3 regions of the Duganella sp. P38 genome follow, and region 2 is predicted to be linked to each of the others. Evidence: predicted binding sites of a transcription regulator. Region 2 holds the regulator's gene; each other region holds the start of a gene.
What was found. Region 2 encodes LexA, which represses DNA repair genes until DNA is damaged. Its sites were predicted from a motif close to ACTGTATNNNNATACAGT; they were not measured.

Region 1: ACRQ5J_RS21005 (PA0069 family radical SAM protein) is a predicted target of LexA. The motif match lies at 4,449-4,466, and genes of this name have one in related genera.
Region 3: imuA (translesion DNA synthesis-associated protein ImuA) is a predicted target of LexA. The motif match lies at 4,697-4,714, and genes of this name have one in related genera.

Annotation. Positions count from the first base shown of each region.
Region 1 is NZ_CP193936.1:4,512,651-4,520,256, forward strand. It holds gene ACRQ5J_RS20980 (fumarylacetoacetate hydrolase family protein) at 1-501, opposite strand, end outside; gene ACRQ5J_RS20985 (VOC family protein) at 498-1,028, opposite strand; gene ACRQ5J_RS20990 (LysR family transcriptional regulator) at 1,115-2,029, shown strand; gene ACRQ5J_RS20995 (NAD(P)H-dependent oxidoreductase) at 2,119-2,682, shown strand; gene ACRQ5J_RS21000 (gamma-glutamylcyclotransferase) at 2,715-3,284, shown strand; gene ACRQ5J_RS21005 (PA0069 family radical SAM protein) at 3,276-4,433, opposite strand; gene ACRQ5J_RS21010 (DUF2760 domain-containing protein) at 4,606-5,193, shown strand; gene ACRQ5J_RS21015 (Hsp70 family protein) at 5,190-7,037, shown strand; partial or broken gene ACRQ5J_RS21020 (Hsp70 family protein) at 7,040-7,606, shown strand, end outside.
Region 2 is NZ_CP193936.1:4,737,979-4,745,584, forward strand. It holds gene ACRQ5J_RS22045 (replicative DNA helicase) at 1-503, opposite strand, end outside; gene rplI (50S ribosomal protein L9) at 625-1,077, opposite strand; gene rpsR (30S ribosomal protein S18) at 1,105-1,395, opposite strand; gene priB (primosomal replication protein N) at 1,411-1,716, opposite strand; gene rpsF (30S ribosomal protein S6) at 1,738-2,118, opposite strand; gene ACRQ5J_RS22070 (DUF5695 domain-containing protein) at 2,278-3,036, shown strand; gene lexA (transcriptional repressor LexA) at 3,160-3,798, shown strand; gene ACRQ5J_RS22080 (tetratricopeptide repeat protein) at 3,836-4,633, opposite strand; gene ACRQ5J_RS22085 (cystathionine gamma-synthase family protein) at 4,742-5,986, opposite strand; gene purF (amidophosphoribosyltransferase) at 6,084-7,606, opposite strand, start outside.
Region 3 is NZ_CP193936.1:4,871,885-4,879,490, reverse strand. It holds gene hrpA (ATP-dependent RNA helicase HrpA) at 1-2,247, shown strand, start outside; gene ACRQ5J_RS22705 (extracellular catalytic domain type 1 short-chain-length polyhydroxyalkanoate depolymerase) at 2,314-3,363, shown strand; partial or broken gene ACRQ5J_RS22700 (putative Na+/H+ antiporter) at 3,371-4,623, opposite strand; gene imuA (translesion DNA synthesis-associated protein ImuA) at 4,732-5,424, shown strand; partial or broken gene ACRQ5J_RS22690 (Y-family DNA polymerase) at 5,354-6,831, shown strand; gene ACRQ5J_RS22685 (alpha/beta hydrolase family protein) at 6,841-7,599, shown strand; gene ACRQ5J_RS22680 (hypothetical protein) at 7,596-7,606, opposite strand, start outside.

The DNA.
Region 1 (7,606 bases), 230 kb from region 2:
CATCACCAGCCGGATCGCCGCGGCTGCGTCCGCCAGCGAGGCGCCCATGCGGACATCGCCGGTGACGACCGCCACTTCCGCCTCCAGATCGATGCCCCACTCTTCCGACAGCGCATACACCGGATCGCGCGGGCCGACGAAACTGTCCGAGCCGCCCTGGTACATCAGCGGATCGGTGTAGAACGAGGCCGGCACGTCGGCATTGCGCGCCTTGCGCACCAGTTCGACGTGGTTGATGTAAGCCGAGCCGTCGGCCCACTGGTAGGCGCGCGGCAACGGGGAGTGGCATTGCTGCTGCTCGAACGGCTGCGTATCGATGGCCTCGCCCGCGTTGAGCGCGGCGTACACTTGCCGCAGGCGCGGCTCGACCTGCTGCCAGTGGTCGAGCGCATGCTGCAGCGTGGCGGCGATTTTCGGCACTGGCTGGCAGCAACCGAGGTCGCGGCTGACGACCACCAGGCGGCCGTCGCGGCTACCGTCTTTCAGCGTCGCCAGTTTCATGCTTCGCCTCCGTGCATCCAGGCTGCGTGCTTGGGCGCTTTTTTGGTGCGCGACCATTCTTCCAGCATGTCCCATTTGACCTCGTCGAGCTTGCGCATCATGTCCGGCGTGCCGGTGTTGCAGGCCAGCTCCAGCCGGTGCCCGTTCGGATCGAAGAAGTAGATCGATTTGAAAATGGTGTGGTTGACCGGGCCGATAACCTCGATGCCGGCGGCCACCAGGCGTTCCCTGGCCGCCAGCAGCTCGTCCATGCTGGCCACTTCCAGCGCCAGGTGCTGCACCCAGGCCGGCGTATTCTGGTCGCGCCCCATCGCCGGCTGGGTCGGCAGCTCGAAGAAAGCCAGCACATTGCCGTTGCCGGCGTCGAGGAACACGTGCATATACGGGTCCGGCGCCTTGGTCGATGGCACTTCGTTCTCGGCAATGGCCAGCACGAAGTCCATATTCAGGTGTTTGACGTACCACTCGACGGTTTCCCTGGCGTCCTTGCAGCGGTAGGCGACGTGATGTATTTGCTTGATTTTCATGGCTGTCTCCTCTTGTTCCCCGCATTAGATGCCAGTTTCAGATATCATGCAAATCGAATTTATCTCGTCATTTATCAGTATTTCCCATGAATCCCAGCATCAAGCAAATGCGCGCCCTGGTGGCGCTGGCCAAGACTGGCAGCTTTACGCTGGCGGCCGGCCACCTGAGCGTGACGCAGTCGGCGCTCAGCGGGCAGATCAAGGAGCTGGAGCAGCTGCTGGGCATGCGCGTGGTCGAGCGCACCACGCGCAAGACCCAGCTTTCCGAGCTGGGCCGGGAACTGTATCCGCTGTTCGACAAAATGCTGCACGACCTCGACCGTGCCATGGCCGACATCGCCAGCCGCAAGGCGCTGCAACAGGGCGCGGTGCGCGTGGCCGCGCCGCAGATGCTGTCGTGCACCATGGTGCCGGAAGTGATCGCCGCCTACCGCGAGCGCCATCCCGAGGTGCAGGTGCGGCTGACCGACTGCCCGCTGGAGCAAGTGTCGGCGCGCGTGTTCAGCGGCGAGGTCGACTTCGGCATCGGCCCCGAACGCGACGCCACCGCCGAGATCGATGCGCAGCCGCTGTTTGAAATGCCGTTTGTGGCCGTGTATCCGCCCGGTCACGAACTGGACCAGCGCAAGCGCATCACCTGGAGCGACGTCAACCGCTATCCCTTCATCTCGCTGCAGGGCCAGTTCACCGAACGCCTGTTGCGCGATGTTCACGTTTCATTCAGAGAACTGTCGCTCAGTCCGCACAACGAAGTCACCTTCATGACCACCGCGCTGGCCATGGTGCATGCGCGCCAGGGCATTACCGTGTGCCTGCCTTACGCGGAAAAGATGGTGCAGTTGTATGGGCTGAAAATGCGGCCGCTGGCGGCGCCGGCGCTGACGCGCCGCTTTTTCGTCTACACCCGCAGCGCCCGCGCGCTGTCGCCGGCGGCGGAGAGCTTCGCCGCCTTCCTGCACCAGTTTGTGGCCGCGCACGACTGGAATCTGCCGGCCAACTGAAGCAGCTTTTCACATTTTATTTCAATTAGGAAATTGAAATTGCCATAAATCTATTGTGGAAGCGGTTTCTGTTTGTGTATCCTTTATTCATGAACATTCTGCACATAGATTCCTGCGCCCTTGGCGACCATTCGACGTCACGCCAGATCACCGCAGCGGCCGTCGCCGCGCTGACCGCGGCGGACGCGCAGGCAACCGTCCTCTACCGCGACCTGGCGGCCGCCCCGCTATCGCACGCCAGCGGCCCGCTGCTGCAGGTGATCAGCCAGCGCTGGGACGCCGACATTCCGATGCACGCCGAACTGCGCGCCGAAGCGCTGCAAAGCGCTTCGCTGCTGCAGGAATTCCGGCACGCCGACGTGGCCGTGGTCGGCGCGCCGATGCACAATTTCTCCATTCCCTCGACGCTGAAAGCGTGGCTGGACCGCCTGCTGGAAATGCAGACCGCCGCCGGCCGCCCGCGCGCCGCCCTGCGCCTGCTGCTGGTCACGTCCGGCTGTGCCGTCATGGGCCTGCAATCGGAAGACGAGCTGCTGGACAACCATGAGCTGCAGCTCAGGGCGGCGTTCGACTTCATCGGCGTCGACCGCGTGGACGTGGTGCGCACACTGGCAGATCTGCAACAAATCACGGGGCTAAACCACGCGGCCTGATGTTAGCGCTACCGCTGTTTTATAATGGCGGCATGACTGCGAATACCACCGCCATCAACCAACTGATGGACAAGTTTGACGGCCACCACAGCGTTTGGCTGTTTGGCTACGGCTCCCTGATCTACAAGGCGGACTTTCCCTACCTGCAACGCCGCCCGGCCAGCATCGAAGGCTGGACGCGGCGTTTCTGGCAGGGCTCGCACGACCACCGCGGCACGCCCGATGCGCCGGGCCGCGTGGTGACGCTGATCGAAGAAGCCGGCGCGATCTGCCATGGCATGGCCTACCTGATCACGCCGGAAGTGTTCGCCCACCTCGACCACCGCGAAAAAAACGGTTATCTGCGCCTGGCCATCCGCATCACTTTTGAGGACGGCGGCCAGTCCGAAGGCCTGGTCTACATTGCCACGCCGGACAACACCGCCTTCCTCGGCGCCGCCTCCGAACAGGAAATTGCCGCCCACATCGCCCGCTCCGCCGGCCCCAGCGGCCCGAACAGCGATTACCTCAACCACCTGGCCAGCGCGCTGCGCCAGCTGGGCCGGCACGACCAGCACGTGTTCGAGATCGAGCGCCACCTGGCCGCGCTGCATTCAAAATAAGTCCAGCTGCCCGGCGTCGGCTGCGGCCTTGGCGCGCGCGCCCAACGGCGGCACCACCAGCGGCCGCGTGAACTGCGACGCGTCCATGCGGTGAAAGCGACTGCCCTGCCCGCTCAAGCCCAGGCGCTCCGAGGCAATTTTGACGCGCTGGCGTATCAGCTCGGCCCACACGCCCTCGCCTTTCATGCGCGTGTCGAAGTTGCTGTCATAGTCCTTGCCGCCGCGCATTTCACGCACACGGTTCATCACCCGCTGCGCCCGCTCGGGGAAATGCGCTTCCAGCCATTGCTTGAACAGCGGCGCCACCTCCCACGGCAAGCGCAGCACGGTGTAGTGCGCGCTGACGGCGCCGGCCTCCTTGACCGCTTCCAGTATCCGCTCGATGTCCGGCTCGGTAATGAAGGGAATGATGGGCGCGATGCTGACCGCCACCGGAATACCGGCGTCCGTCAGCGTGCGGATGGTGCGCAGGCGGCGCGCGGGGGCGGCCGCGCGCGGCTCCAGCGTGCGGGCGATGGCCGGGTCCAGCGTGGTCAGCGTAATGGCGACGCCCGCCTGCCGCCTGGCCGCCATCGGCGCCAGGATGTCGATGTCGCGCTCGATCAGCGAATTCTTGGTGATCAGGCCGACCGGATGTTGGCACTCGTGCAGCACTTCCAGCACGCGGCGCGTGAGCTTGTACTCGCGCTCGCACGGCTGGTAGGCGTCCGTGTTGACGCCCAGCGCGATCGATTCCGGCTGGTAGCCCGGCCTGGCCAGTTCGCGGCGCAGCATCTCCGGCGCGTTGACCTTGGCGAAGATCGTGCTCTCGAAGTCCATGCCGGGCGATAAACCGAGATAGCTGTGGGTGGGCCGCGCAAAGCAGTAAATACAGCCATGCTCGCAGCCGCGATACGGATTGAGCGAGACGCTGAACGGCAAGTCCGGCGAGGCGTTGCGGCTGAGGATGGACTTGCATATTTCCTCGGTGACCTGGGTTTTCCATGGCAGTTCCTCCTCTTCCTCGCGCTGCCAGCCGTCGTCATAAGCTTCGCGGACGTTGAGTTCGTAGCGCCCCTGCAGGTTCGAGACGGCGCCACGCCCCTTGCGCGCCTTCAGCGAAGGCGGCGGCAACATCACTTGTTCCTGCTTATTTTCATCGTGGCCCATGGCATCGCTCTAAATACTGTATACATATACAGTATTCTAGCGCTGCGCGCCGCCAATTCAAGCGAAATCCGCGTGCGTTCTTGGGGAGCGCCGGGGCAAGCTGGTATCATGCCGGGCTTCGCCCCAGCGCGCGCGCAGCGCAGCGTTCGGCAACCTCACAGTGAGTAATAATATGAACCATTCGAGCCAACCCCTGCCGTCTTTCTTCAGCCGGATTTCGATCGCCATCGGCGCCTTCTTCCGCGCCCTGTCCGACGCTGACTACGCCGCGCGCCTGACGCGCATCGACGATGCGCCGCAACCAGCGGCGGCGCCGGTCGCGCCGCCCGCCCCGGCGCCGGCGCCGGCCCCTGCCCCAGCGCCGGTAACGCTGCGCGTGGCCACGCCGGACGCCGCGCTGCAACTGCTGTCGCTGTTCCAGCGCGAGGCGCGCCTGATCGACTTCACCCAGGAAAACCTGAGCGCCTATTCCGACGCCGACATCGGCGCCGCCGCGCGCGTGGTGCACGAAGGCTGCGCCAAGGTGCTGAAAGAGCACTTCACCATCGAGCCGGTCCGCAGCGAAGCGGAAGGCAGCCGGGTCGAACTGCCGGCAGGCTTCGACGCCGCCGCCGTGCGCCTGACCGGCAACGTGGTCGGCAAGGCGCCGTTCAAAGGCACGCTGAGCCACCGCGGCTGGCGCTCGGCCGACGTGCGCCTGCCGAAACTGGCGGAAGCGCATGACGCGTCCATCCTGGCGCCGGCGGAGGTGGAACTATGAGCGATCCACGCTACGCCATCGGCATCGACCTCGGCACCACGCACAGCGCGCTGTCGTATGTGAACCTGCAAGCCAGCGACGGCGAGAAAACCCAGCACGGCGTGCTGGCGATTCCGCAGCTGACCGCGCCGGGCACCATCGAAGAACTGCCGTTGCTGCCGTCCTTCCTCTACCTGCCGCACGCCGACGAGCTGGCGCCCGGCGAGAACAAGCTGCCGTGGCAGCAAAGCGCTGAAGAACAAGCCGGCGTGGCCGGCGAGATGGCGCGCAGCCGTGGCGCCACCACGCCGATCCGCCTGGTGTCGAGCGCCAAGAGCTGGTTGAGCCATCCCGGCGTCGACCGCCGCTCGGCGCTGCTGCCGAACGACGCGCCGGAAGAAGTCACGCGCGTGTCGCCGCTGGAAGCATCGACACGCTACCTGAGCCACCTGCGTAAGGCGTGGGAGCAGGCGCACCCTGAGGCGCCGTTCGGCGAGCAGGCGGTGACGGTGACGATACCGGCGTCGTTCGATCCGGGCGCGCGTGAACTGACGGCCGACGCGGCCCGCGCGGCCGGCTACACCAACCTGACGCTGCTGGAAGAGCCGCAGGCGGCGCTGTATAGCTGGATCCAGGGCAGCGAAGGCCGCTGGCGCAAGGAAGTCAAGCCGGGCGACATCATCCTGGTGGTCGACGTCGGCGGCGGCACCAGCGACTTCTCGCTGATCGCCGTGCTGGAACGCGACGGCGTGCTGGAACCGCACCGCATCGCCGTGGGCGACCACATCCTGCTCGGCGGCGACAATATGGACCTGGCGCTGGCGCACCTGGTGGCGCGCAAGCTGGCCGCCAACGGCACGCAACTCGACGCCTGGCAGATGCGCGCGCTGACCTACGGCTGCCGCACCGCCAAGGAAAAACTGCTGGCCGATGCGACCGTGGCCACCTGGCCTATCGTCGTGCCCAGCCGTGGCTCGAAGCTGATCGGCGGATCGATCCGCACCGAATTGACGCGCGAAGAGGTATCGGCCTTCATCCTCGACGGCTTCTTCCCGCAGGTGGACGCGTCGGCGCGTCCCGCCGTGCGCACGCGCGCCGGCCTGACGCAGCTTGGCCTGCCGTATGCGCAGGACGCCGGCATCACGCGCCATCTGGCGGCGTTCCTGGCGCGCCAGCTTGGCGCCACGGCGGAGCTGGAAGGCTACGCCGGCAAGCAAAGCGCCGAGGCGACTTTCCTGCATCCGACCGCGGTGCTGTTCAACGGCGGCGTGTTCAAGTCGGACCTGCTGGCCCAGCGCATCATGGGCACCATCAACGACTGGCTGTACATGGAAGGCGCGGAGCCGGCGCGCATGCTGGGCGGCGCCGATCTCGATCTGGCGGTGGCGCGCGGCGCCGCTTACTACAGCTACGTGCGTCGCGGCAGCGGCGTGCGCATTCGCGGCGGCACGGCGCGTTCCTACTACGTGGCGATCGAGTCGGCGATGCCGGCGATTCCCGGCATGGAGCCGCCGATTCAGGCGCTGTGCGTGGCGCCGTTCGGCATGGAGGAAGGCAGCGAGATCGAATTGCCGAACAAGGAGTTTGGCCTGGTGGTCGGTGAGCCGGTGCAGTTCCGCTTCTTCGGTTCCTCGGTGCGCCGCCAGGACCAGATCGGCGACCTGCTGGACTTCTGGGGCGCCGATGAACTGATCGAGATGAACGAGATTCAGGCCAACCTGTCGCCGGAAGGCCGTCAGGCCGGCGACGTGGTGCAGGTGCGGCTGCATGCGATGGCGACCGAATCCGGCACGCTGGAACTGGCGGCAGTGGCCAGCGACGGCCAGCGCTGGAAGGTGGAGTTTGACGTTCGTTCCGCTTCCTGAGCATGAGTAAATACGTCGTCAGTATCGACCTAGGCACCACCAATACGGTGATGGCCTTTGCGGAAGCCGGCAGTACGCAGATTCAGTTGTTCGAGATCGATCAGTTGACGGCGCCCGGCGAGGTTGGTGCTGCGGCGTTGCTGCCGTCCTTGCGCTATCACCCTGCCGCCGGCGAGCTGGCGGACGGCGAACTGCAACTGCCATGGCGGGCGGACGACGTGGCGGGCCTGTCGCAGGTGGTGGTCGGACGGCTGGCGCGCCAGCTTGGCGCGCAGGTGCCGGGACGGCTGGTGGCCAGTGCCAAGAGCTGGCTGTCGCATCCGCAGGTGGACCGCATGGCGCCCATCCTGCCGTGGGGCGCGCAGGCCGAGGTGCCGAAGGTGTCGCCGGTGGCGGCCAGCGCGTCGTACCTGGCGCATTTGCGCAGCGCCTGGGACGCGCGCTTTCCGGCACATCCGCTGCATCGGCAGCAGATTGTTCTGACCATTCCCGCCTCGTTCGATGAAGGCGCACGTGCGTTGACGCTGGAAGCGGCGCGCATGGCGGGCTTGCCGTCCTTGCGATTGCTG
Region 2 (7,606 bases):
AGCCAGCCGGCGGCGCCGCGCGCGCCCTGCTCGGCGATGGCGAAGATGCGCGACTCGGCCTCGTCGAGGATTTCCTTGGTTTCCTTGCCCTGCGGGCTGAACGCCTGGCCCGAGATATCGTCGGCCACGGTGATCAGCTGGCGCAGCACCGAGCGGTCGCGCACGATCTCGGCGTAACGGCGGATGTTGGCGGCCGACGGCGTGTTCTGCGCCATCGCGTTCAGGTAGGTCAGGCCGCCGACGTCGTCGGCCTTGCCCAGCTGGGTCAGGTTCTCGAAGACGGTGATCACGTCGGCCGGCTTGGAGGCGTTAATCATGCGCACGATCTGCTCGAAGATGATGCGGTGATCGTAGCGGTAGAAGTCTTCCGGCTGCATCATGTCGGCAATACGGTCGAACGCCGAGTTATCGCGCAGCAGGCCGCCGATGACGGACTGTTCTGCTTCGATGGAATGCGGCGGGACGCGGAGCGACTCGACTTGCGGATCGGAGGGGGCGTTCATGGCGACGAATTATACCTGCTTGTGCAGTATTACAAAATTATGACGAGAAAAAAGCCGGGGCTCAGCCCGGCTTTTTTCTAGGGTGTTGCGTACCAGACAGGCGTTGCCGCCCGGTCTAGTCTTAGGCGGCTTCGCCCACAACAGCAACGGTTACTTCTGCGATCACGTCGGTGTGCAGCGCAACGCTGACTGGGAACTCGCCAGTGGTCTTCAGCGGACCGGTTGGCAGGCGCACAGCAGCTTTTTCAACAGCGAAACCTGCTTTGGTCAGGGCTTCGGCAATGTCGAAGTTGGTTACCGAACCGAACAGACGGCCATCAACGCCGGCTTTCTGCGATACGGTCACGGTCATGCCGTTCAGTTTTTCGCCCTGGGCTTGGGCGGCGGCCAGTTTGGCGGCTGCGGCTTTTTCCAGTTCGGCGCGCTTGGCTTCGAATTCCTCGATGGCGGCGGCGGTAGCGCGGCGGGCCATTTTTTGCGGGATCAGGAAGTTACGTGCGTAGCCGTCTTTAACTTTAACGACTTCACCCAGGTTGCCCAGGTTGACAACTTTTTCCAACAGAATGATTTGCATAGTTCTTCTCCAGTTTCTCTGCCGCGATTAGGCGTTGTGCAGATCGGTGTACGGCAGCAGGGCCAGGTAACGGGCGCGTTTGATCGCGGTGTCAACTTGACGCTGGTAGTGAGCTTTGGTGCCGGTCAGACGTGCTGGCATGATTTTGCCGTTTTCCTGGACGAAGTCTTTCAGGGTGTCTACGTCTTTGTAGTCCACTTGTTCCACGCCAGCGGCGGTGAAGCGGCAGAACTTCTTACGCTTGAACAGTGGGTTTTGTTGCTTGCGCTTTTCTTTCAGCTTGAGCTTGTTTTTGTCGAACTTTTTACCGAATGCCATTTTAGGCTCCTGTATTTAAATTGAGCTGTCGGGGACAGCACTAAAATCAATGATGTGAAACACCAGGCTTTTGCTATTGCGGCTTTTCTTGCTGAGGAAACCGGAGAACTGGTACATGCCTGCCAGTGGCAGCTGGCTGAACCGGCCTGAAAGTTCGCCCGCAGCCACTGCGGACACTTCAAACTCGGTCAACCGGGCAATGCCCGCCTCCATCTGCTGCGACCGGTGCTGGAGTACAGCGTTGACGATCGGCATGCCGGCCGGGGTGTAACGGATTGCGTCCCGCTCGGCGATGAGGGCGATGAACTGGAGCTGGTTCAGCGCGGTTCCTTCTCAGAACAATTAAGCAGCGGCTGGAGCGGCTGGGGCTTCGGCGCGATGCGATTTCGCTGCATCTTCGCGTTGTACCGACTTCATCATCGGCGAAGGAGCGGTTTCCGCTTTCTTCATCTTGACGGTCAGGTGACGCAGAACGGCATCATTGAATTTGAATGCGGTTTCCAGCTCAACCAGGGTTTCGTTGTCGGCTTCGATGTTCAGGCAGATGTAGTGTGCCTTCGCCAGTTTCTGGATTGGGTAAGCCATTTGACGGCGGCCCCAGTCTTCAACACGGTGAACGTTGCCGCCGCGGGTCGTTACGGTGGTTTTGTAACGCTCGATCATGGCGGGCACTTGCTCGCTCTGGTCCGGGTGGACGATAAATACGATTTCGTAGTGACGCATGTATAACTCCCTTAAGGACTTGATAAATAGCCCACCCTGGCGTCAAGACAGGTGTGGGAAGAGGTAAGCCCGCGACTATAGCAGCTTTTCAAGCGGAACGCCAGCGCGGCGTGGTCGATGCTACAGTTGGGCCTCGTTGCCGTTACAACAGGATTGCCCGTGAAGCCATTTTTCCTTCTGTCGCTGGCCGCCGCCATGGCCGCCACCTCCCCCGCCCCGGCCGCCGCTGCCGACTACCCGGCCGTCAAGACCAAGGCCTACAGCACGCCGAAATGGCTGTTCGCGCTGCGCGTCGATACGCAAACGCTGGCCCGGCTGACGCCGGTAGCCGATCCCAGCGTCGACTTCACGCTCGGCCCGCGCGTCGAGGAACGCCAGTTCGACGGCTACCGCCATCTCGGCGACCTGACGCTGAAGCTGCGCGTGGCCGGCGGCGAATGGCAGACCTACAGCTCGTTCGCCGCGCGCCAGCCGATCACGGTGCTGCCGGCCGTGCGCGTGCTGGCCGCCGCCGACATCAGCGCCAGCATGGGCGCCGGCCTGCCGCTGACGGTGGAGCGACGCTGGCTCAACGACAAGGGCGCGCTGGTGCTGCGCTACACGCTGATCAACCGCGGCAAGCAGCCGGTCGACATCGCCGAGGCCGGCATGCCGATGGTGTTGGCGCCGGACAGCACCGTCAAGCCGCGCCCCGGCGACCAGGGATCGGTCGAGGTGACCAGCCACGCCGGCTTCAAGCCCGTGCTGCGCGTGCAAGCGGACGGCCGCACGCCGCTGCTGAGCTGGCAAGCGCCGGCCGAGCAGCGCGCCATCAACGAAGACCACGCCAGCTGGGTGACGCCGGGCTTTACGCTGCAGCCGGGCGCCAGCCGCACGATCGGCCTGCGCTTTGTCGCGCGCGCGCAGCCGACGCGCTGAAGCCGAGGGGCCGCCTGCAACAACTTTTTTCAGTTTATTTCGCTCAAAGCAATAAATTCCCTTGCATTGCGAGCCATACTGTACAAAAATACAGACTGTCTATATCCACAGGCTACCGACCACATGCTCAAGCTCACCGCCCGCCAGGAACAAATCCTGAATCTGATCAAGGACGCCATCGAAAACACCGGTTTCCCGCCGACCCGCGCCGAGATCGCCAATGAACTGGGCTTCAAGTCCGCCAACGCGGCCGAGGAGCATTTACAGGCGCTGGCGCGCAAGGGCGCGATCGAAATCGCGGCCGGCACCTCGCGCGGCATCCGGCTGCTGGGTGCGCACGCCGAACCGGCCGCGCCGAAGGTGCCGGCCGCGCTGATGATGTCGCTGCCGCTGATCGGCCGCGTGGCCGCCGGCTCGCCGATCCTGGCGCAGGAAAACCTGGAAGCGAGCTACAGCGTCGATCCGGCGATGTTCGCCGCCAAGCCGGACTACCTGCTCAAGGTGCGCGGCGAATCGATGCGCGACGCCGGCATCATGGACGGCGACTTGCTGGCCGTGAAAAAGGTCGACAGCGCCAAGAACGGCCAGATCGTGGTGGCCCGCATCGGCAGCGAAGTCACGGTCAAGCGCTACCGCAAGACCGGGGCCACCGTCGAGCTGCTGCCGGAAAACCCGGACTTCAAGATCATCAAGGTCGATCCCGAAGCCGACGAATTCGCGCTGGAAGGCCTCGCGGTCGGCCTGATGCGCACCTGGCACTAAAGAGAAAAGCCCGCGCTCGGCGGGCTGTTGGGGCAGATTAGCGGCCGCCGCTCGTCAGCGGCGCCGCGAAACCGGCGCCCCTATCACGCTTCATCGCATTCAGTTTCTCGATTTCCGCACGGCGCTGCTCCAGATCCGAAGCGGTCTTGGCATTCGCACTGACCACATGCGAGTTGGTCTTGGCCTGCCATGCGTCCTGCGCGGCGAGGAAAGCTTCCGCCTCCACCTTGGCGTCGGCCGCCACCGTCGCGTAAGCCTTGTCCATGCGGTCAATAGCTGTGGCGATCTCCTCATCCGTCATCAGGTTTTGCAAGTCAGCAGGAATCGCTTTGCCCACCGGCAGCTGTGCGCTCAGGTTGCTGACAAAGCCCTTGTAGCAACTCTGCCAGCCCTCGATGCCAGCCACGGTTTTCTTGATCTCTTCGGTGGTGGTGGAAACAGCTGGAATCACTGGTTTGACGCAGTTGAACTTCTCCAGCCGCACATCTTCGCCCGCGTATTGCCGGGTGTAGTAGTCGATCTTGGATTTATTGGCAGCACGCTGCGGCGTGAGCTGCAACCCCTGCCTGGCCTCTGCAACGCCAGCGTCGGCAGCCTTGCGGAACAACTCATCGGCTTTGGCCATATCGACCGGCGTGCCTTCGCCATACCAGTGCAGTTCGCCGAGGCGAAGCTGCGCCACGGCGTTGCCGCCAGCGGCAAGCTTGGCGTAGATCGGCAAGGCGCGCGCGTAATCCTTCGCTGCGGCGAACCGGTCCGCATCAGCCATTTCGTCGGCGCGGGCGCCGCCACCCAGCAATGCCAGCGCCAGGCCCAGCAAGTGAATCGTTTTCATCTCATCCCCTTACAATTATTAAAACAGCAAAGCGAGTGTAGCGCAGTCACTTTGTTGCTGCATTAATTTGCCAGATGAATTGGCGAAATCGCAACACTTGTCAGATGATTAGCAGCCTTCCAGCGCGGTGCAGAAGTCGTCCAGCAGGTCGTCGGTGTCTTCGATGCCGACCGAGACGCGGATCAGCGATTCGGCGATGCCCATCGACGCCCGGCGCTCGGCGCCCATTTCGTAGAAGATGGTGTGCGCGACCGGAATGATCAGCGTGCGGTTGTCGCCCAGGTTGGACGCCGGAATCGCCAGCTTCAGGCGGTTGAGGAAGTCGAAGCAGTCCAGCCCTTCCTTCAGCTCAAAACTCAGCAGCGAGCCGTGCGCACGGAACAGCTCGGCGCTGATGCCGTGCTGCGGATGCGACTTCAGGCCCGGATAGTAGACAGCGGCAACCCGCTCATCCTTTTCCAGCAGCTCGGCCAGCGCCAGCGCGTTGGCCGTGGTGCGCTGCATGCGCAGCGCCAGCGTTTCGGCGCCGGCGGCGATGTGGTGCGCGGCATCCGGCGCCAGCGAGGAGCCGAAGTCGCGCAGCGCCTTGGCGCGTACTTGCGCCAGTCCCCATTGCAGCGGCGCGGCTTTCTTGTAGTTCTCGTAGATGTTCGGGAAGCGGGTCCAGTCATAGGCGCCGGTGTCGGTCAGGCTGCCGCCGAGCGCGTTGCCATGGCCGCCGATCGATTTGGTCAGCGCGTTGACCACCAGGCCGGCGTGCACGGTCTTCGGCTGGAACAGGTACGGCGTGGTCATGGTGTTGTCCACCACGTAGAGGATGCCGCGCGCCTTGCACAGCTCGCCGATGCGCTTCAGGTCCGCCACTTGCGTGCGCGGGTTGGCGATGGTTTCGACAAACACCACGCGGGTGCTGTCGGTGAGCGCCGCCTCGACGTTGGCGACATCGGTGGCGTCGACGAAGGACACGCCGATGCCCTGGCTCATCGCGGTCTGCCACAGGCTGTTGGTGTTACCAAACAGGAAGGACGAGGACACCACATGGTCGCCGGCGCGCAGCAGCGCCTGCACCACGGCGCCGATCGCGCCCATGCCGGTGGCGAAGCAGATGGTGCCGACACCCTGCTCCATCTTGTTGACCTTTTCTTCCAGCGCGGAGATGGTCGGGTTGCCTTGGCGGCCGTAACGGAAGCCCGGTTCCTTGCCCTGGAATACCGAGGCCAGCTGGCGCGCGTCGGCGTAGCCGAAGGCCACCGAGGTGTGGATCGGCTTGTGCAGCGAGCCGTGCTCGATGCCCTTCTGGCGATCGCCGTGCAGAATGGTGGTGGTGAAACCGTAGTTCTTTTTTTCGCTCATGTGTTCGTTTCCACGGTCATTCCCGCGCGGGCGGGAATCCATAGAACCGCTGAGCATAGTCAGCATGGATTCCCGCCTGCGCGGGAACGACGAATAATCAGGCTTCGGTGGCGGCCAGGTTCAGGTTCAGCTGCGTGCGCGCGGCGTCTTCCGGCACCTTGGCCTTGGTCGGGTTGTGGCGCTCGTATTCGAGCTTGTCCAGATATTCCTTGGTCACATCGCCGGTCACGTACACGCCGTCAAAGCACGACGCCTCGAAATTGGTCAGCGCCGGGTTGACGTCCGAAATCGCACGCTTCAGCGCATCGATATCCTGGTACACCAGCGCATCGGCGGTAATCTCGCGGCACACCTCTTCCACGGTGCGGCCGTGGGCGATCAGCTCGTCGCGGGTCGGCATGTCGATGCCGTACACGTTCGGGTAAATCACCGGCGGCGCGGCCGAAGCGAAGATCACCTTGGTGGCGCCGGAGTCGCGCGCCATCTGCACGATCTCGCGGCTGGTGGTGCCGCGCACGATGGAGTCGTCCACCAGCAGCACCACCTTGCCCTTGAATTCGTCCGGAATCGCGTTCAGCTTCTGGCGCACGGACTTCTTGCGCGCGGCCTGGCCGGGCATGATGAAGGTGCGGCCGATGTAGCGGTTCTTGATGAAGCCTTCGCGGTACTCGACGTTCAGCGCCAGCGCCAGCTGGATCGCCGCCGGGCGCGACGAATCCGGAATCGGCATCACCACGTCGATCTTCATGTCCTTCAGTTCGCGCTTGATCTTCTCGGCCAGGTACTCGCCCATTTTCAGGCGGGTGGCGTAGACCGAGGCGCCGTCGATCACCGAGTCCGGGCGGGCCAGGTACACATATTCGAACACGCAGGGATTGAGCGACGGATTGTCGGCGCACTGGCGCGCGTGCAGCTGCTTGTCGGCGTCGATGAACACCGCCTCGCCCGGCGCAATGTCGCGCACGAAGCGGAAGCCCATACCTTCCAGCGCCACCGATTCCGAGGCGATCAGGTATTCATTGCCTTCCGGCGTTTCGTTGATGCCCAGGCACAGCGGACGGATGCCGAACGGATCGCGGAACGCCAGCAGGCCGACGCCGGCGATCTGCGCCACGGCGGCATAGCCGCCGCGCACACGGCGGTGCAGCACGGTGACGGCATTGAAAATGGTGTCGGCGTCGATCGAGATATCGACCGTGGCTTTCTGGATTTCGTGGGCCAGCACGTTCAGCAGCACTTCCGAGTCGGAATCGGTGTTGATGTGGCGGCGGTCGTTGATGAACATCTCTTTCTTGAGCTGTTCCCAGTTGGTCAGGTTGCCGTTGTGCGCCAGCGTGATGCCGAACGGCGCGTTGACGTAGAACGGCTGCGCCTCTTCCTCGCTCGACGAGCCGGCGGTCGGGTAGCGGCAGTGGCCGATACCGGAATTGCCTTGCAGCGTACGCATATTCCGCGTGCGGAAGACGTCACGCACCAGGCCGTTGGCCTTGTGCATGGCGAACATGCTGCTGTGATTGGTCGCAATACCCGCCGCATCCTGGCCGCGATGTTGCAGCAGCAACAAGGCGTCATACAGCATTTGGTTGACAGGTTGATGGGAAACGACGCCGACAATGCCAC
Region 3 (7,606 bases), 130 kb from region 2:
CAGCTGCTGACGATTGTGAAAGAGCAGGGCTGGCGCCTGAACGAAGCGCCGGCCACCTACGAGAACCTGCACATGGCGCTGCTGACTGGCCTGCTGGGCAACGTCGGCTTCAAGCAGGAAGACGATCCGGGCTTCCTCGGCGCGCGCGGCATCAAGTTCAATATCTGGCCGGGTTCCTCGCTGAGCAAAAAGCCCGGCAAATGGATCATGGCGGCGGAGCTGGTGGACACCACGCGCCTGTACGCGCGCTGCATCGCCCAGATCCAGCCGGAGTGGCTGGAGAAGGTCGGCGGCCATCTGCTGAAAAAATCGTGGGGCGAGCCGCGCTGGGAAAAGCGGTCGGCGCAGGTCACCGCGTCCGAGCGCGCCACCTTGTACGGGCTGGTGGTGTACAGCCAGCGCCGCATCAACTATGGCTTGTTCAATCCGGCGGAAGCGCGCGAAATCTTCATCCGCGATGCGCTGGTCGGCGGCGACTACGAGACGCGCGCGCCGTTCTTCGCCCACAACCACAAGCTGATTAAAGAGATCGAGAACCTCGAACACAAGTCGCGCCGCCAGGACGTGCTGGTGGACGATGAGCTGATCGCCGCCTTCTACGACAAGCTGATTCCGGCCGACGTGGTGAACGGCGCCGGCTTCGAGAAATGGCACAAGGACGCCACGGCCCAGGAACCGAAGCTGCTGTTCCTGAACCGCGATGAACTGATGCGCCACGAGGCGGCCGGCGTGACCACCGACCTGTTCCCGAAGAAGATGAACGTCTCCGGCCTGGAGCTGGCGCTGACCTATCACTTCGAACCGGGCAGCGTGCGCGATGGCGTGACGCTGGCGGTGCCGCTGTATGCGCTGAACCAGCTGTCGCGCGAGCGTTGCGAGTGGCTGGTGCCGGGCATGCTGAAGGAGAAGGTGCATCTGCTGCTGAAATCCCTGCCGCAGAAGCTGCGTCGCCACTGCGTGCCACTGCCGGAATACGCGGCGAAATTCTGCGAGCGCATCGAGGAAAAGCATGCTTTCGGCCGTGGCGAGCTGATTGACGCGATCATCGCCGACATCCGCCAGCAGATCACCATCACGCCGCTGACCACCGACTTCAAGCCGGAGACGCTGGCCGCGCACCACTTCATGAACTTCAAGGTGATCGACGAGCATGGCCGCCAGCTGGACATGGGCCGCAACCTGGCGACGCTGCAAGCGGAATACGGCACGCAGGCGCGCGAGAGCTTCCAGAAAATGGCGGAAGCCTCCGGTCCCCAGTCCAGCGTTGCCGCGCGCGCCGTGGTGCCGGCGAAATCGGCACCGGCAGGCACCGCCGCACCGGCAGGCACCGTCGCTCCCGCGAAGGCGGGAGCCCATGCCGCGCCGGCATCGCCCGCAGCAGCAACCAACAACATCACCCTCACCAACCTCACCTCGTGGACCTTCGGCGAACTGCCGGAACTACTGGAAATCGCCCAAGGCAAGCTAACCCTGATCGGCTTCCCGGCGCTGGTCGACAAAGGCAGCCACTGCGACCTCGAAGTCTTCGATGACCCAACGGTTGCCGCGCGCACGCACCGCGTCGGCCTGCGCCGCCTGTTCGCCCTGCAAATGAAGGACCAGATCAAGTTCATCGAAAAGAGCATCCCCAACCTGCAACAAATGGGCATGCAGTTCATGAGCATGGGCACGCAGGAAGAACTGCGCGAACAGATCATCAACAAAGCGCTGGACATCGCCTGCCTGCAAGACCCGCTGCCGATCGACGCCGCCACTTTCGCCAAGCGTAAGGACGAAGGCAAATCGCGCCTGGTGCTGCTGGTGAACGAGATCGCGCGCCTGCTGTCGCAAGTGCTGACCGAATTCCACGGCCTGCCGAAACGCCTGCAAGGCCTGCCGCAACAGGCGGCGCAGGACATGCAGCAACAGCTGCAAGGCCTGGTGCACAAACGCTTCCTGCAGGAGAACGAGTACAGCCAGCTGTCGCACTTCCCGCGCTATCTGAAGGCGATGAATGTGCGGATCGAAAAGCTGCGCGGCGATCCAGCCCGCGATACCAAACTGATGGCCGAATGGCAGCAGGCCGCGGCGGCCTATCTGCGCGCGAGCCGCGACAAGTCGGCCGGCAAGAACACCGATCCGAAGATGGTGGAGTTCCGCTGGATGCTGGAAGAGTTGCGCGTCTCGCTGTTCGCCCAGGAGCTGCGCACGCCGATGCCGGTATCGGCCAAGCGCTTGCAGAAAGTGTGGGAATCGATGCTGCGCTAAGCGCGGTAGCGAACGCGCGGCGGCGCGGCATTCCGCTAGACTGTTTGGCAACAGGAGGGCGTCGCGATGGTGAAGACCGGGAAGCTGCTGCGTAGTCTGATCCGCGCCGGCACGCGCACGGCAAAGCTATTCGCCGCCGCCGCGACACCGCCGCCGCCACGCAAGCCGCGCAAGCCCCGCGCCGCGCCGGCATCGCCAGCGCCGCCGGCCGGGGCGCGCGTGGCGTCGGCTGCGTCGGCCCCCGTCGCCGCACCGGGGAAATGGCTGTCCGGCCATGTGCCCAATGCGACCGGGCAGCGCATGAGCTACTGGCTTTACCTGCCCAACAATCGCCCTGAAAAGGGCATGCCGCTGGTCGTCATGCTGCACGGCTGCCAGCAGACCGCCACGCAGTTCGCGCAAGGCACGCGCATGAACCTCCACGCGGAAAAAATGGGGTGCGCGGTCCTCTATCCTCAGCAACTGGTGAGCAGCCATCCGCACCGCTGCTGGAAATGGTACGACCGCGCCACACAGGAAGGCGGCGGCGACGCGCTCACCATCATCGGCATCATCCAGAGAGTGCTGACGCAATATGACATCGACCGTTCGCGCATCTACGTCGCCGGCATATCGGCCGGCGCCGGCATGGCCAACATCCTGGCGTTGAATTACCCGCAGCTGTTCGCCGCTGTCGGCCTGCACTCAGGCCCGGTGTTCGGCACCGGACACAACTCGCTGGGCGCATTGAGCGTGATGAAAAACGGCGCCCTCGGCATGGGCGCCGACATCGCCGCCCACGTGCTTCTGCAACGTCATGGCCAGTTCCCCGGCATGCCCGCCATCCTGTTTCAGGGTGAAAGCGACAATGTCGTCAAATCCATCAACCAAGTCCAGCTGACCCGCCAAAGCCTGCTGCTGAACCGCTTATCGGAACCAGCCAGGGTCACGCAGAAGCGCCATTACCGCCTGCTCGACTATTACGACGGCCGCAAGCTGCTGCTGCGCGTCGCCCAGGTCGGCAAGCTGGAACACGCCTGGAGCGGCGGCGACCCGGCATTCAAGTTCAATGACCGCGCCGGCCCGAATGCCAGCAAAATGATGCTGGCGTTTTTCGCCCGCCACCGACGCGTTTAGGCTGCGATCAAAGCAGCAGGAAGGCCAGGGCGGCGACGGCGGTGGGGGCCAGGGCGCCAGTCAGCAGGCCGAGGGCGCCGATCGATTGGTCGCGGAAGCCGTGCCGCAGCAGCGCCGCGCCGGCAGGATTGGGGGCGTTGGCGATCACCGTCAGGCCACCGCCGGTAACCGCGCCCGCCATCAGCATGTATTGCGCTTCGGCCGACATGCCGTCGATCAGCGAGCCGAGATAGGTGAGGGCGGCGTTGTCGGTGATCGCCGTCAGGCTCATGGCGCCGAAGAACAGGGCCAGCGGCGACAGGCTTTCGACGATCGGTTGCAGCCACCATTGCTGCATCCCGCCCAGCACCACCAGCCCGGCCAGGAAGAAGCCGACCAGCAGGCCTTCCTTGATGATCAGCGGGCTTTGATAGCGCTGGTACGCGGTGGTGAAGCCGAGGAACAGCATGAAGACGCCGAGGAACAGCACCGGATGGTGGCCCAGCACCACCACCGCCGCCAGGAAGCCGAGGTGGATCAGCATCACCGCCAGCGGCACCGCCGGCGACGCCGGGGATGCGGCGGCTTCAGCCGGCGCGCGCAGATGCCTGCGCAACAGGAAGCTGACGGCCGTGGCGTTGATGGCGACCGCGATCGCCGCCTTCCAGCCGAAGTGCGCGGCCATGTAGGCGGTATCCCAGTTCCAGGTGGCGGCCACCATCAGCACCGGCGGCGCGGCGTAGGAGGTCAGCATGCCGCCGATGGAGATGTTTACGAACAGCACGCCGAGCGCGCCGTACTTCAGCCACTCCGGCATGCCGTCGCGGAAGATCAGCGGCGCCAGCATCAGCGCCGCCAGCGTCATCGCGGCCGGCTCGGTGATCAGCGAACCGGTCAGCGGCACCAGCGCCAGGCCCAGCCACGCCAGCGCCAGTTCCGTGGGCACCGGCATCACGCGGGCGACGGCCAGCAGCACGCGCTGCACGATCTCCATCACCGGGCGCGACGCCGCCACCACCATCACCACAAACACAAACAGCGGTTCGGTGTACTGGCGCGATTCGGCATAGGCGATGGCGACCTGGCCGCCGTTGAGCAGGGCCAGCGCTATCATCAGGATGAAGGCCCAGAAACCGAACACCACCTCGACCTCGCCCAGCAGGTGCAGCAGCCCGGCGTGGCGCGGGTGGCGCTGCGCCAGCTGTTCAAAAACCTGGCGCTGAAGGTGTGCAGCAACGCCAGGGCGAAGAGGATGGCGCCAACCAGTTGTATCGTTTGCAAGGTGCGTCCTTTGATAATGATTCCAGTCGCATGGTACAGCAGATAAGCCTTGCCAAACTACGGTGCGAGTAGTACTGTGTATTTATACAGTATTTGCGGTACAATGCCATGACACTCCCGGAAACCCTGCACCCGTCCTTGTGGCGGGCGGATCAACTCGCCCACAGCGCTACGCGCTGCATGGACACAGGCTTTGCCGCCTTGTCCGCGCAGCTGCCCGGCGGCGGCTGGCCGCTGGGCACGCTGATCGATTTGCTGGTGCAGCAGCACGGCATTGGCGAGCTGCGCCTGTTGCAGCCGGCGCTGGCGGCGCTGGGCAAGCGTCCGATCGTGCTGTTGCAGCCGCCTTACGCGCCGCAGTCGCTGGCGCTGGCCGCGCTGGGGCTGGAGCCGTCGCAACTGCTGTGGGTGCGCAGCGGCGCCAAGGCCAGCGATGCGCTGTGGGCCGCCGAGCAAATCCTGCGCAGCGGATGTTGCGGCGCCTTGCTGTTCTGGCAGAAAAATATGCGCGGCGAAACGCTGCGGCGCCTGCATCTGGCGGCGCAGAGCGGCGAGACGCTGTTCTGCATGCTGCGGCCACTGGCGGCGGCGCAGGACGCCTCGCCGGCGCCGTTGCGGCTGTCGCTCAGGCCGGTGGCCGGCGGCGTGGACATCGGCTTCGTCAAGCGACGCGGGCCGCAGCGTGACGCGCCTTTGTTCCTTCCCTTAACTCCTGCTTTGCTTCAACGCCATGCGCCTCTGGATCGCTCTACACCTGCCACGGCTCCCGCTCGAAGTGTTCTGCCCACGCTGGTCGGCTGACCATTGCACGGTGGTGCTGGAGCAGGAGCGCGTCGTCGCCTTGTCGGCTGCGGCCCATGCGGCAGGCGTGCGGCCGGGCTTGCGGCGCGGCGGCGCCATCATGCTGGCGCCGCAATCGCAGTTTCAGGAGCGTTCGCTGTCGCTGGAGGCGGAGGCCCTGCAGGCGGTGGCGATGGCGCTGCTGCAATTCACGCCGCAGCTGGCGGAGGCGGAGGAAGCGACGCTGCTGCTCGATGTCGGCGCCAGCCTGCGGCTGTTCGGCGGCATCCGCGCGCTGTGCCGCAAGGTGGCCGGCAGCGTGCGCGCGCTGGGCTTTACCGGTTCCCTCGGCTGCGCGCCGACTGCGCGCGGCGCCTGGCTGCTGGCGCGCTGCAATGCCGGCCGCGCTTTAAAGATGGCGTCGCTGGAGCGGCGCATCGCGCACCTGCCGGTCGGCGTGCTGCCGCCGGCCCGGCCTTATCTGAGCTGGATGGAGGGCATCGGTTGCCTGACGCTGGGCCAGCTGCGCGGCCTGCCGCGGCCGGGATTGCAGCGCCGCTGCGGCCGCGCCTTGCTCGACATGCTCGACGACGCGCATGGCGCCCGTCCCGAAATGCATCAATGGCTGGAGGCGCCGGCCAGCTTCCGCGCCAGGCTGGAACTGTTCGACCGCGTGGAAAACGCCGAGGCGCTGCTGTCTGGCGCGCAGCGGCTGGTGTTGCAGCTGACCGGCTGGCTCAGTGCGCGCCAGCTGGCGGTCGAGCGCATCCACCTGCTGCTGGAGCACGAACGCGGCCGCACCGCCGGCCCGCCGACCGTGATTGAAGTCGCGCTGGCCGAGCCGACGTGGCAAGACGGCCATCTGGTGCGCCTGCTGAAGGAGCGCCTGGCCAAGCAGGAACTGGACGCGCCCGTCATCGGCCTGGCGCTCGAAGCGCCGCAGGTGCAGCCGATGGCGCCGCCCAGCGAATCGCTGTTCCCCGAGCCGGGCGGCAGCAAGGAAGACTGGCAGCGGCTGCTGGAGCTGCTGGCCGCGCGGCTGGGCGCGGACAATGTGCTGCAAGCCGCGCCGAGCGCCGATTACCGTCCCGAGCAGGCCAACGTCTGGCGCAGCATCCAGGAAAAATCCGCCCGGCCGAGGTGCGCGCGCAGTTGCCGCAGGACGTGACCAGCCTGCCGCGCCCGGCGTGGCTGCTGCCGAACCCGATTCCGCTGCTGATGCGCGATCACCGTCCCTACTATGGCTCGGCGCTGCGGCTGCGTTCGACCGGCGAGCGCATCGAGGCCGGTTGGTGGAGCACGATGCAAACCCGCGATTACTTCATGGCCGAAGGGGAAGACCATGCGCACTACTGGCTGTTCAAGCAGCGCGACGCCAGCGCCACCGAGCCCGAGACGCGCTGGTATCTGCACGGCCTCTTCGGGTAAAGTATGCGGATGAAATCACAACGACAAGAATTCATTGGCGCGCACGGGCATACGCTGTCGGCGCGGCTCGATGCGCCCGATGGCGAAATCAAGGCTTATGCGCTGTTCGCCCACTGCTTCACCTGCGGCAAGGACGTGCTGGCCGCGCGACGCGTGGCGGAAGCGCTGACCGAACACGGCGTGGCCGTGCTGCGCTTCGACTTCACCGGCCTGGGCGCGAGCGAGGGCGAGTTTGCCGACACCAATTTCTCGTCCAACCTGGCCGATCTGGTCGCCGCCGCCGGGTTCATGCGCGCGGCCTGGCAGGGGCCGGCCTTGCTTGTCGGCCATAGCCTGGGCGGCGCGGCCGTGCTGGCGGCGGCAGAACACATGCCGGAGGTCAAGGCGGTGGTGACGATTGCCGCGCCGAGCAGCCCGGCCTATGTCAACAGCATGTTCGGCCATCATCTGGAGGAAATCGCGCGCGAGGGCGAGGCGCTGGTGCAACTGGCGGGGCGTCCGTTCCGCATCAAGCAACAGTTCGTCGAGGATGCGGGCGGGCATGATTTGAAGGGCAAGATCGCCGGACTGCGCCGCGCCTTGCTGGTGATGCATGCGCCGGGCGACGACACCGTCAGCCTCAACAACGCGATGGAGATTTTCACCGCCGCCAGGCATCCGAAAAGCTTTATCTCGCTGGACAACGCAGACCACCTGCTGACCAGGCGCGAGGACGCGGTCTACGTCGCCAACCTCATCGCGACGTGGGCGGACCGCTACCTGTTTTAGAAGTCTT